DNA from 2 places in the Globicatella sanguinis genome. Region 2 is predicted to be linked to the other one. Evidence: predicted binding sites of a transcription regulator. Region 2 holds the regulator's gene; the other holds the start of a gene.

Region 1 (6,582 bases), 970 kb from region 2:
AGCAGAGGGTCAGCGGTTCGATCCCGTTAACCTCCACCATGACTCGTTAGCTCAGTCGGTAGAGCAACTGACTTTTAATCAGTGGGTCACAGGTTCGAATCCTGTACGGGTCATCAGAATGCGGGTGTGGCGGAATTGGCAGACGCACCAGATTTAGGATCTGGCGCCTTCGGGCGTGGGGGTTCAAGTCCCTTCACCCGCATGAAGACGAACAGATGTTTGTCGAGGTAACAAGCCGGCTTAGCTCAGTTGGTAGAGCATCTGATTTGTAATCAGAGGGTCGAGGGTTCAAGTCCTTTAGCCGGCATATAGGCCTTTTTAGAAGAGGCCGGCTTAGCTCAGTTGGTAGAGCAACGCACTCGTAACGCGTAGGTCACAGGTTCAAGTCCTGCAGCCGGCATGAGTGAATAACAGAATGCGGAAATAGTTCAGTGGTAGAACACCACCTTGCCAAGGTGGGGGTCGCGGGTTCGAATCCCGTTTTCCGCTTTGCCAGCAAACTTAGGCAAATGCCGGGGTGGCGGAACTGGCAGACGCACAGGACTTAAAATCCTGCGGGTAGTGATACCCGTACCGGTTCGATTCCGGTCCTCGGCATTAAAGCATGCACCCATAGCTCAATTGGATAGAGTACTTGACTACGAATCAAGCGGTTGTAGGTTCGACTCCTACTGGGTGTATAGAAACGGGAAGTAGCTCAGCTTGGTAGAGCACTTGGTTTGGGACCAAGGGGTCGCAGGTTCGAATCCTGTCTTCCCGATTTTTTTGAACCAAAAATCAAAAAAACAAAACAAATAGTAAATTCATACCAAAATGGGGGATTAGCTCAGCTGGGAGAGCGCCTGCTTTGCACGCAGGAGGTCAGCGGTTCAATCCCGCTATTCTCCATTCATGGCGGTGTAGCTCAGCTGGCTAGAGCGTCCGGTTCATACCCGGGAGGTCATGGGTTCGATCCCCTTCGCCGCTATAAACACTGGGACCTTTAGCTCAGTTGGTTAGAGCAGACGGCTCATAACCGTCCGGTCGCAGGTTCGAGTCCTGCAAGGTCCATGTCTTGTAGGACAAGAGAAAAGGATAAAAGCATATCAAACGTATCATATGGAGGATTACCCAAGTCCGGCTGAAGGGAACGGTCTTGAAAACCGTCAGGCGTGTAAGAGCGTGCGTGGGTTCGAATCCCACATCCTCCTTTACCAATATCGCGGGGTGGAGAAGCTGGCATCTCGTCGGGCTCATAACCCGAAGGTCGTAGGTTCGAATCCTACCCCCGCAATTAAGAGAAGATGCGGGTGTAGTTTAGTGGTAAAACTACAGCCTTCCAAGCTGTTGTCGCGAGTTCGATTCTCGTCACCCGCTTAAAGCGACAACGGGCCTATAGCTCAGTTGGTTAGAGCGCACCCCTGATAAGGGTGAGGTCGATGGTTCGAATCCATTTAGGCCCATCTTTTTTGAATAAAAAAAGTATTAAACTTGGTTAATGGGGAAGTACTCAAGAGGCTGAAGAGGCGCCCCTGCTAAGGGTGTAGGTCGGGTAAACCGGCGCGAGGGTTCAAATCCCTTCTTCCCCGTCAGACGGTCCGTTGGTCAAGTGGTTAAGACACCGCCCTTTCACGGCGGTAACACGGGTTCGAATCCATTTAGGCCCATCTTTTTTGAATAAAAAAAGTATTAAACTTGGTTAATGGGGAAGTACTCAAGAGGCTGAAGAGGCGCCCCTGCTAAGGGTGTAGGTCGGGTAAACCGGCGCGAGGGTTCAAATCCCTTCTTCCCCGTCAGACGGTCCGTTGGTCAAGTGGTTAAGACACCGCCCTTTCACGGCGGTAACACGGGTTCGAATCCCGTACGGATCATTGAATGAAAGTAAAGAAGCTGATGGAGGATTACCCAAGTCCGGCTGAAGGGAACGGTCTTGAAAACCGTCAGGCGTGTAAAAGCGTGCGTGGGTTCGAATCCCACATCCTCCTTATCTATAATAACATCGCGGGGTGGAGAAGCTGGCATCTCGTCGGGCTCATAACCCGAAGGTCGTAGGTTCGAATCCTACCCCCGCAATTGGTTCCGTGGTGTAGGGGTTAACATGCCTGCCTGTCACGCAGGAGATCGCGGGTTCAAATCCCGTCGGGACCGTCGATGCGGGTGTAGTTTAGTGGTAAAACTACAGCCTTCCAAGCTGTTGTCGCGAGTTCGATTCTCGTCACCCGCTTCACGACTCACTTCGGTGAGTCTTTTTTTATAGTTAGGAGGGAACATTTTGTTAAGCGAAGAGAAATTGCGTCGAATTAATGAATTATCAAAAAAGAAGAAAGAACATGGTTTGACTGAAGCTGAATTAAAAGAACAATCTATTCTGAGAGAAGAATATTTACAAAATTTACGTAAAGGTTTTAGAAATCATATTGAAGGATTAAAAATCGTTGATGAAGAAGGAAATGATGTTACTCCTGATAAATTAAAAGCAATTCAAAAGGAAAAACGTATTCATAATCGTCATAATGAGGATTAATTAGATTATTACTTTTATTTTTAATCATTCTTTAGTATTATATATAATGTATTTAGTTAGGAAAGTGAGGGAATAGTATGCTACCAACATGGGCATGGTTAATTATTGTTGTAATTGGTATTATCGCTGGTTTCGTTGGAGGCTTTTTTGCTGCTCGTCGTTATATGATGAATTACTTTAAAGAAAACCCACCAATTGATGAACGTATGATTACACAAATGATGATGCAAATGGGTCAAAAACCATCTAAGAAAAAAGTTCAACAAATTTTAAATAGTATGAAAATGCAACAACAATAGACTTTATAGACTGCTTGACGAGTTAAAATTAACTTTGTCATCAGTCTTTTTTTATACCTTCATTTTAAAATGGGGCAGAAAATGGGTATTGTAATCAATCATTTTTAGGCTTTTTGTCAAGTAATGTTGGTAATATTAAATACTTCTTATATATGATCGAATCTTATGTTCTTAGTGATTGGATCAGTATTAGCGGGTGTAGCGATTATTTTATCGGCTATAAAAATCAATTCATTCTAACAAGCATTTTACTTTATAATCATAAAGAGATATGGCATAATACTGCTTATGAATTATTGAAAATCCAATTATTACGTTGATAATATTCGAAAAGTATTGGGTTCTATTAGGAGGAAATTTTATATGTTATTTGAGAACATTATCGAAACAATAGGAAATACACCTTTAGTAAAGTTAGCTAATCCAAATCAAGATCGTGCTGATATTTATGTTAAAGTAGAAAGTTTTAACCCAAGTGCAAGTATTAAAGATCGTGCTGCGAAATTTATTTTACAAGATTTATTAGATAAAGGAGTCTTAAAAACGGGTGGCACTATTATTGAGGCAACTAGTGGAAATACTGGAGTCGCTTTAGCTATGATGGGGGCTGCATTAGGAATCAAAGTTATTTTAGTAATGCCAGAAACTATGACGATTGAACGTCGAAACTTAATGGCGGCGTATGGGGCGGAGTTAGTATTAACTCCTGGTTCAGAAGGAATGAAGGGTGCTACTGCCAAAGCAGAAGCTTTAGCTGAGGAATTATCGGCACCTATTTTTGGACAATTCACTAATGAAGCGAATATTAAAGCACATCGAGAAACAACGGGTAAAGAAATTTTAAAAGACTTAGAACAAGTAGACGGTTTTGTGGCTGGTGTAGGGACCGGTGGAACTGTTTCAGGAACAGGATTAACTTTAAAAGAAGCAAATGCTGAAACGATTGTTTGGGCAGTAGAACCGACTGCTTCACCAATGTTAAGTGAAGGAAATGCGGGTCCTCATAAAATTCAAGGAATTGGAGCAAATTTCGTGCCTGATAATTATAGAGCTGACGCTGTAGATCGTATTTTTACCGTTTCTAATGAAGATGCGATTGAAACGACTAAATCATTAGCTAAAACAGCAGGATTGTTAGTTGGAATTTCCTCAGGTGCTAATGTCTTTGCAGCCACTGAATTAGCAAAAGAATTAGGATATGGAAAAACAGTGGTAACAGTTTTACCAGATACAGGTGAGCGTTACTTATCTGCTGGACTCTTTAATGCTTAAAGTATTTAAATTTTGGTGGGAAGAAGCCAGGTGGGCTTATCAGCAAGATCCTTCTTGTAATAGTGTGATACAAGCTTTCCTATTATTTCCAGGCATTAAAGCGAGACGTTATCATACCTTGAGTCATTGGCTATATCGTCATCACCATTTATTTTTAGCTCGTTGGGTCTCCGAAAGAGCCAAAACTAAGACGGGTATCGATATTCATCCAGGTGCTCAAATTGGGCATCATCTATTTATTGACCATGGTACCGGAGTCGTAATAGGTGAAACAGCCATCATTGGCAATCGTGTAACGGTTTTTCACGGTGTAACTTTAGGGGGGACCGGTAAGGAGAAAGGTATCAAACGGCATCCAACTGTTGAATCAGATGTGATTTTAGGGGCAGGCGCAACGGTTTTAGGAAATATTACTATTGGACAAGGTGCTAAAGTAGGTGCCGGTGCTGTGGTGTTAAAGTCAGTACCTCAAAATGTGACTGCTGTTGGAATACCGGCAAAATATTATCAAACAAAAGATATACCTGATAATAGTGTTCCACCTGAATGGTTTATTTAATTAAAATATGTTTATTATCGTGATTAAAAATATTATGGATATGTAATTAATCATTTAACAATTTATCTTTGAGAGACTGGCTTAAACTTGATTAATTTAGCTAACTGAGTGCTTGTTATTTTATAGCGTATTAGTTAAGTGGGGGTGAACAGATGAAGCGAAAACTATTCGATTTTCTAAGTCTGGTCCACTCCCTATTTTTAATCAATAAATAACTTAGTTAAGACAAGTTAATATCTTACAAAATAGAATTATTCGAATTGTATTTAGTTTAAATTTTAAGCCTGTTATAATCGGTTTCGGATAATTTTAAATGTATGAAATTTAGTATTATTAATTTTGATAAGCACTCAAATTTCACAAAAAACACTATATTTAGTGTTCAAGGAAAATTTAAACACAATATATAGTTGCAATAGCAGTAAAGATAGGGTAGTATATAGTCATTGACAATTAGTCGATAATCACATCGACGGAAAGAGAGTGGATTATGAAAACTGTAACTGTTTATTCAAAACCAAATTGTATGCAATGTAATTTCACCAAAAAATTCTTAGAAGATAATTCTGTAGAATATACAATGATTGATGTTTACGAAAATGAAGATGCATTAAATAAAATTAAGGAAATGGGCTTCCAATCTTTACCAGTAGTAGAAATTGAAGGCGAAGAACCATTCTTTGGCTTTAGACCTGATCGCTTAGAAAAATTAGCGATATAAATCAATAAAATTTAGATTGACTCGATTAATTAGTTATTAGACTAATAGTCGAGTTTTTTTATTGTTATGAATCTTGGTCAAATAGTATGGTTGAGCCACATTACTCAGTTTAATCACATCAAAAAAATATAAAGCAGTAGTTAAAAGGTATCTCTAATAATAGCTTACTTAGAGAAAATTTGTTGCAAATGAATTGCTATAATGAATAATTGTGATTGGCCATACGGACTTTTAAGCTTAACATGATTATGGCATAATAGAATAATATTTTTATTAAAGAGAGGAAATCTATTGGAAAACATCATTTTATTAACAACTAACTTGTTCGAGTATTTTTTTAACCATCTAAATGCTCAAAGTTTTTTCATTTTATATTTAATCATCCTAAATGTCAGTTTACTGTTCGCAATGTTATAGGATAAATGGATGGCTATTAAAAACGCGCAAAGGATCTCGGAGCAGACCTTATTAGCCATGGGATTTTTTGGTGGTGGACTTGGAGGATTAGTAGGAATGTTTCTTTTTCGTCATAAAATACGTAAACCTTATTTTACGATTGTTTATTTGGCAGGTATCTGTTTAGTAGTGTTGGTATATTATCTTAGTGTAAAATAACTGTTGGTCAGCTAAAAGCAAAAAAGATAATCCTCTGCTATACTGTAAGTAGTCTAAACACACAGAAAGGTAGAGGATTATCCATGAGTATTATAACACAAATTATGCAAAAAATTAATGAAATGATGGCAGATTTATATAATCAAGCGATTCAAGGTGAAGTAGATTTTTCAACATGCATCAAAACTATTAGCGATACGATGCGTCAACTCTCAGTTGATTTAGCCGAAGATCTCTGTAAAACAATTGAGGAATCAATCTTTGAAAGTCCTGGAAGAAAAGCAAGATACAGCGTTCATCGTAGCGATGATGAGAAAACAATCTCCACACTGATTGGTGACATTAAACTTTCAAGACGTTATTACAAAGATAAACAAACGGGTGAGTTCTGTTATTTATTGGATGATTTCTTATCGCTCACACCTCATCAGCGCATGGATGTCAATCTAGAAGCATCCATTTACGAGAAGGCTAGTAAGCATTCTTATCAAGAGACCATTGATAGCTTCGAACATATCGGGATTTATAGTCGCCAGACAGTCAAGAATATTGTGCATAAGTATAGTCCGGATTCTGTTGCGTTATCGGTGGAAGCAAAGCGTCAGGTAGACTG
Region 2 (6,582 bases):
GCTTTACCCTTGGCCCTAAAACTTGATGATCAATCCCCGCCCTAATTAATTTGCGCATTACTTGCATATAGTCAAAATCATCCACCACCGAGATAGAGGGTGGCTTTTGATCATGGTGTTGCAGATTATAACCATTTTTAGCTTCATAAGCTTGCGCTTGATAATCATTATGGATTGGCGTCATGATCGTTTCAAAGGAGACGGTCACTTCTTCGTATTCAGCCATTTCGATAGGAGCAACTTCCCATTGGCGCACTACTTCAAAAAATTCCACATCGCCTAATTGATTGATCAAGGCGTTACTTAATAAAGGATTGTCTAAAAAGTCTTTAATTAATAATGGGTATTGCATATCATAGAGCAACGTAGGATATAAAATCCCTTCACCCGTTTGTTTAAAGGTCTCAATTAAGCCGACTGCTTCTAAATGGAGGCGCGCATCATCGATTTTCCCTAACGAACCCGCGATATAAGGAAATAAACTCGAATGAACTTTTTGCGTTGAAATCTTTTGTTCATTGACCGGCTGTTGGAATAATAATAAATAAAAATTGACGGCATCCATCCCGATAATCGGTTGATACAATTGCACTAGGCTTTGCATTTGGATGGCCGACAGGGCTCCTTTATGTCTCACGATAAAGGGTTGGATTGGACTTTTTAATTCACTCATCGCTCTCTTGCACTTCACTTCGTGATTTCATCATGCTTTCCAATTCTTTCATAAACATTTCGCGTGATTGAAATTGACGGTAAACACTCGCAAAACGGATGTAACTGACTTCATCTAATTCTAACAGACGAGGCATCACATATTCACCGATTTGTTCGCTTGGAATCTCCGTGTCAGTATAATTACGGATATCATTTTCGACATCGGAGGCTAAACGTTCCATTTGTTCTCTCGTTATCGGACGTTTTTCTGCGGAACGAATAATCCCTCTTAATAATTTTTCGCGGCTAAATTCTTCACGAGTCCCATCCCGTTTGACTACAAGTAAAGGGGTGCGTTCCACTCGTTCATAAGTATTAAAACGGTACCCACAATTTAAACACTCACGACGACGGCGAATCGAAGTATCATCATCGACAGAACGTGAATCAATGACTTTTGTTTGTGAACTTTGACATTTTGGACATAGCATAAAAAGCGCTCCTCCTTTCTAAACACTGTTAGTTATTCCTATTGTAGCATATCTATACCGGCATTGACACTCTGAAAACCTCAGTTAGTTTCATGATAGTATGATGCGGTAGTGAAAGTTTTATGAGTTAAAAAATTGATTCTTAGACGCTTAGATTCAATAGATAGAGGTCATCTAACACTACCAATATTAAAAATAAATATTCAGTCAAAATATCATATTGCCTTCTGTTCGTCATCTAACGCAACAAATATTAAATATAAATATTGCCAAACTGGTCTGGTTGTCTAAATAACACTCCAATCAAATGGAAAAAAGCAAATAAGCTAGGCACAAAAGTCCATGAAAAGGCTAAATATAATAATCCTTGAACCCATTTGCCAGCGATAAATTTATGAACACCCAAGCCACCTAAAAAGAAAACTACTAAGAAATAAGTCCATTTACCAATCGCTTTACCATAAGGTGGGTACGGTGCTTGTTGATAGGGGTTCACCGGTTGTCCATATTGATTATATGTTTGATAGTGATTCATCTGTTGATAATAGCGTTTATTTCTGCGCTCATCTCTTCTTGACAAGATGAATAACACCACGAAAACAAATATTAAAAATAAAAAGTCCATCTTTTTTCTCCTTTTTGTCATGACAAGCACTGCACTTTGTTTGAATTTTGTGCTGTTAATCCTGTAATTTTCGTATAACTAAACTCATAAAATTGAGTTCGTATTTTAGCTTATTGATACCTATAACCTGTAGTTTCGATGTTGTGCTAGTTGTATTTAATCTATGTTGCGACGGTATGATAGTAATCCTCTTAAACCTTAAGTGCAACATTGTGGTAATAGTAATAACAAACCTCAATTGCGATATTAAGCCAGTAGTCTTAATAAACCTTAGTGGCGGAGCTATTACAATAGTCTTAACTATCCTCAGTTGAGACGGTGTGATAATTGCAGTATAAAGGTCGCTGTTTCGCCATAACGTTACTATTATGATTGGACCACCCATTACCTGATTATAATTCTTCTAATAACTGATCTATTTGACGGTATAAAGTGTCTAAGTCACCTTCATTATTAATGACGACGTCGGCTTTTTCCTTTTTAGCTTCTAAGGACCATTGGCTATTAATCCGTTGGTTGGCTTCTTGCTCTGTTAAGTGATTGCGATCCATTAGGCGTTGCAATTGGGTCATACGATTGACATAAACTAACCAAACTCGATCGACTTTTTGGTCATAACCTACTTCATACAACAATGGCACATCCACAAAGACAATCTCTGTTTCAGCTTTGGCGATTTGTTGGTCCATCCAATCCATAATCAAAGGATGTAACAAATGATTGAGTTGGTCGCGTTTTGCTTCATCCTTAAAAATAACACTGCCTAATAATTCCCGGTCTAATTGACCGTCACTTTTGACCATTTGGTGGCCGAAAGCATCAATCACTTTATCAATCCCAAGACTCATCGGTGCGACTACTGCTCGTGCCGCTTCGTCAGCATCAACGACCGTGTAGCCTTTTTGTCGCAGGTAATGCGAAACAGTTGATTTTCCGGTCGCAATACCACCGGTAATCCCAATTTTTTTCACCTCTATAACCCCTCCATTCTAGTTAAGGCTCTGATTAAATTCTAAGCCTCTTTAATGCATGCTACTGGCTGACAATGGCTACAAAAATGTGTCCCGCGGCCGGCAAATTGGATTTTACTGATTAATTGACCACAGCGTGGACACGGTTCTTCAGGTCGTCCATAAACTTGCAATTGTTCTTGATAGGTACCGGCTTCTCCTAATGAGTTTAAATACGTTCTCACGCTTGAACCACCGGCTTTGATGGCTGCCGCCATAATGTTTAAAATCGCATCATATAATTGTGCCACTTCTTGATCTGTTAAGCTGTTGGCTGGTCTAGTAGGATGGATTTTTGCTTCAAAGAGCACTTCGTCAGCATAAATATTACCCAACCCCGCCACGACTCTTTGATCTAAAAGTAATGGTTTGATTGGCTTTTTCAATTGACTTAATTGTGTTTTAAAAGTCGACAAATGGAATTGTTCCGCATTCGGTTCTGGCCCTAATTTACGTGCTAAGAAATAATCTTGTACGGCTTCAGGTGCGACTAATTCCATGCGACCAAATTTTCTTACATCGTGATAATGTAGTTGGCTACCATCATTAAAAAGAAAACGAACATGAGTATGCTTATCTTTAGTAGTCGGCACTTCATCAGCTGGGTAAAAATGGTATTTCCCTTCCATACGTAAATGTGAAATCATCGCCCAATCATCAAAGCGGAAAATTAAAAATTTTGCTCGTCTTTCAACCGTATTGATTTGTTGACCTTTTAAATGCTCAATCCAGTCTGATAAAGGTTGTTCGGTCACGATAATTCGATCCCAATCAATCACAATGTCCTGGATGACTTTCCCTTGCACCAAGTGAATTAGCCCTTGACGGACACTCTCGACTTCTGGTAATTCTGGCATCTTAAAACTCCTTTAGTAAAACCGCTCATTAAAGTCTTTATTTATGCTAAGCGGTACCCTCATATAATAATTTGATTCTATCAAAGGTTATTACTGTTATCAATGTTTCACCTGCATTTCCTTGATGTTACGGTCTATTTGATTTCAATATTTAGTAGCAATCACTATTTACCTTGTAGAAATTATGCTTCGTAGACAGATAGCCTTTTACATTGATTCAGCTAATTATCACGATGAGGCCGATTCATCGTGTAAATTGTAATGATACTTTAAGCCTTATTTTCTTCTATAAACCATAAAAGACAAGACCCATAATCAGTCTTGTCCATCATCTCTTTTATTTTAATTCATACCAGTTTTCACCTTGATTGGCTTCCACTTTTAATGGCACTGCTAATTCAACAGCCCCTTCCATTACTTCTGGCACTAACTCCGCTAGTCGTGCCATTTCTTCTGCTGGCGCTTCTAAAATTAACTCATCGTGCACTTGTAATAATAATTTGGCTTGTAAGTTTTCTTTCGTGATGGCCTCATCTAGGCGAATCATTGCGATTTTTATAATATCAGCAGCCGAACCTTGAATCGGTGAGTTCATCGCGGTTCTTTCAGCAAATGAGCGGATATTAAAGTTGGAAGAATGTATATCCGGTAAATAACGACGACGGTTAAACAAGGTCGTAACATAGCCATCTTCCTTGGCTTGTTTGACAATCTCTTTCATATACTCGGCTACCCCTGGATATTTATCAAAGTAGGTGTCGATAAATGTTTTCGCTTCTTTACGCGTGATGTTTAAGTTTTGTGATAAACCATAATCACTAATACCATAGACAATTCCAAAGTTAACAGCTTTCGCTTGGCGACGGTGATTGCTGGTAATCGGTTCATCTTCTGGTAAACCAAAGACACGGCGAGCGGTCGCTGAGTGGATGTCTTCATCATCGATAAAGGCTTGACGCATGTGCTCATCTTCTGAAATATGGGCTAACACGCGTAACTCAATTTGTGAATAATCCGCTCCCAATAATTGCCATCCTTCATGACTTGGTACGAAGGCTTTGCGGATTTTACGCCCTTCTTCTAAGCGAATAGGAATGTTTTGTAAGTTAGGATCGGTACTACTTAAACGACCGGTTTGGGTCAGTGTTTGGACAAAACGCGTATGGATTTTGCCGTCTTCTTTAATAAAGCGTGGTAAGCCCGCTAAATAAGTCCCTTGCAATTTCGCAATTTGGCGATAATCCAAAATCTTCTCGACAATTGGATGCTGGTATTTTAATTTTTCTAACACATCTGCTGCCGTACTGTAACCGGTCTTAGTCTTTTTAATCACGGGTAAGCCTAGTTCATCAAATAAAATTTCACCTAATTGTTTGGGTGAATTGACATTAAATTCACGGCCCGCTAACTCATGGATTTCTTTTTCCATATCGGCCATGCGTTCTAATAATAAAGTATTCATCTCGTCTAAGACTGCCGCATCGACTTTAACCCCTTCAATTTCCATCTTCGCTAAGACAACAGCCAATGGCATTTCCATGGTCAAGAAAAGTTCGGTAGCCGCTACAGCTTCTAATTTTGCTAAAAGCGGGTCTTTGACTTGTTCATACGCTTCGACTTTATTGGCTACATGTTGGTTGACAATTTCAGCGTCTTCTGGGACGGCTAATTTAGCACCTTTGCCATAAATACTTTCATCAAGTTGCACCGTTACCGGTAAGCCTAAAAAGCTTTGAATGGCTTCAATATGTTGGTCTTGGCTTTGTTCCGCTAAATAAGTCGCAATCGAGACATCAAAGGTCACATGTTGTAAAGAGGCTCCAAAACGGGCTGCAATCACCATATCTTTTTTGGTATCATAGGAAACTTTTTCAGTTAACTCCTTGGCTAACCATTCTTTAAACAAGGCTGAATCAAAAGCTGTTTTTGCTTCCGTGACAAAGACTTGATGGGATACTAAATCTGACCAAGTGACTTTGACCACATCTGCAAAATGATAGTTTTCTTCAATCGTTTCAAAGTGAATCGCTGTTTGATCAGGTAAATGCTCTTCTTTAATCACTTCTAAGTAAATCACTTCATAATCGGATTCCATCACTTCTGACGCATCGCTAATTACTTCTTCACTGCCTAAAGCTGATAGGAAGCTATTAAATTCCATTTGACGATAAAACTCTGTTAAAGCGTCGATATTTTTCTCATTCATCGTAATATCGTCCACTGAAATGTCAATCGGTGCTTCTAATAAAATACGCGCCAAGTCTTTACTCATGCGGGCATTTGCTTCATCGTTAATAATGTTTTCTTTCATTTTAGAAGGTTTTAACTCATCTAAACGTTCATACATCGCTTCAACCGTTCCAAATTGATGTAATAATTTTAGTGCCGTCTTTTCACCAATACGGGTGATACCAGGATAATTATCGGATGAATCGCCCATCAAGCCCTTCATATCGATAATTTGTTCAGGGGTAATATCATACTTTTCACGAATTACGGCAGGGGTATACGGTTCTAGATCACTCACCCCACGGCGTGTAACATAAACTGTCGTATTCTCATTAGCTAATTGGATTAAGTCTTTATCTCCTGAAATCACCACGACTTGATCGTCCTTATCTGCTTGATTGGATAAAGTTCCAATAATATCATCTGCTTCATAACCTAAGACATCATAGTGTTTAATGCCATAAGCATCCAGTAAAACTCTAAAATAAGGCATTTGCTCTTTAAATTCACTCGGTGTCTTTTGACGTCCACCTTTGTATTCTGCATATTTTTCAGTACGGAATGTCCGCTCACTTTTATCAAACGCTACTAATACATGGGTGGGTTCAAATTGTTGTAACACATTATCTAACATGCGATTAAAACTATATAAAGCATTAGTATGCAATCCTGAACGATTTTTAAAGCGTTCCAAATCTAAAATCGAATAGAATGCA

What was found. The regulator NrdR, encoded in region 2, represses ribonucleotide reductase genes. The targets are predictions, from matches to a motif close to ACACNATATATNGTGT.
Region 1: the regulator NrdR is predicted to act here: its motif matches at 5,031-5,046, upstream of nrdH (glutaredoxin-like protein NrdH).

The regions. Positions count from the first base shown of each region.
Region 1 is NZ_CP126962.1:424,095-430,676, reverse strand. It holds tRNA gene CYJ72_RS01850 (tRNA-Val) at 1-39, shown strand, start outside; tRNA gene CYJ72_RS01845 (tRNA-Lys) at 41-113, shown strand; tRNA gene CYJ72_RS01840 (tRNA-Leu) at 121-202, shown strand; tRNA gene CYJ72_RS01835 (tRNA-Thr) at 235-307, shown strand; tRNA gene CYJ72_RS01830 (tRNA-Thr) at 328-400, shown strand; tRNA gene CYJ72_RS01825 (tRNA-Gly) at 418-489, shown strand; tRNA gene CYJ72_RS01820 (tRNA-Leu) at 512-597, shown strand; tRNA gene CYJ72_RS01815 (tRNA-Arg) at 607-680, shown strand; tRNA gene CYJ72_RS01810 (tRNA-Pro) at 687-760, shown strand; tRNA gene CYJ72_RS01805 (tRNA-Ala) at 816-888, shown strand; tRNA gene CYJ72_RS01800 (tRNA-Met) at 894-967, shown strand; tRNA gene CYJ72_RS01795 (tRNA-Ile) at 977-1,050, shown strand; tRNA gene CYJ72_RS01790 (tRNA-Ser) at 1,101-1,190, shown strand; tRNA gene CYJ72_RS01785 (tRNA-Met) at 1,201-1,273, shown strand; tRNA gene CYJ72_RS01780 (tRNA-Gly) at 1,286-1,356, shown strand; tRNA gene CYJ72_RS01775 (tRNA-Ile) at 1,369-1,442, shown strand; tRNA gene CYJ72_RS01770 (tRNA-Ser) at 1,480-1,568, shown strand; tRNA gene CYJ72_RS01765 (tRNA-Ser) at 1,684-1,772, shown strand; tRNA gene CYJ72_RS01760 (tRNA-Glu) at 1,779-1,850, shown strand; tRNA gene CYJ72_RS01755 (tRNA-Ser) at 1,875-1,964, shown strand; tRNA gene CYJ72_RS01750 (tRNA-Met) at 1,980-2,052, shown strand; tRNA gene CYJ72_RS01745 (tRNA-Asp) at 2,055-2,127, shown strand; tRNA gene CYJ72_RS01740 (tRNA-Gly) at 2,133-2,203, shown strand; gene CYJ72_RS01735 (DUF896 domain-containing protein) at 2,252-2,503, shown strand; gene CYJ72_RS01730 (YneF family protein) at 2,581-2,802, shown strand; gene cysK (cysteine synthase A) at 3,166-4,074, shown strand; gene epsC (serine O-acetyltransferase EpsC) at 4,067-4,633, shown strand; gene nrdH (glutaredoxin-like protein NrdH) at 5,124-5,354, shown strand; gene CYJ72_RS01710 (DUF1294 domain-containing protein) at 5,781-5,969, shown strand; gene CYJ72_RS01705 (ISLre2 family transposase) at 6,053-6,582, shown strand, end outside.
Region 2 is NZ_CP126962.1:2,076,371-2,082,952, reverse strand. It holds gene CYJ72_RS09255 (DnaD domain protein) at 1-673, opposite strand, end outside; gene nrdR (transcriptional regulator NrdR) at 666-1,145, opposite strand; gene CYJ72_RS09245 (TM2 domain-containing protein) at 1,399-1,770, opposite strand; gene coaE (dephospho-CoA kinase) at 2,163-2,741, opposite strand; gene mutM (DNA-formamidopyrimidine glycosylase) at 2,783-3,637, opposite strand; gene polA (DNA polymerase I) at 3,975-6,582, opposite strand, start outside.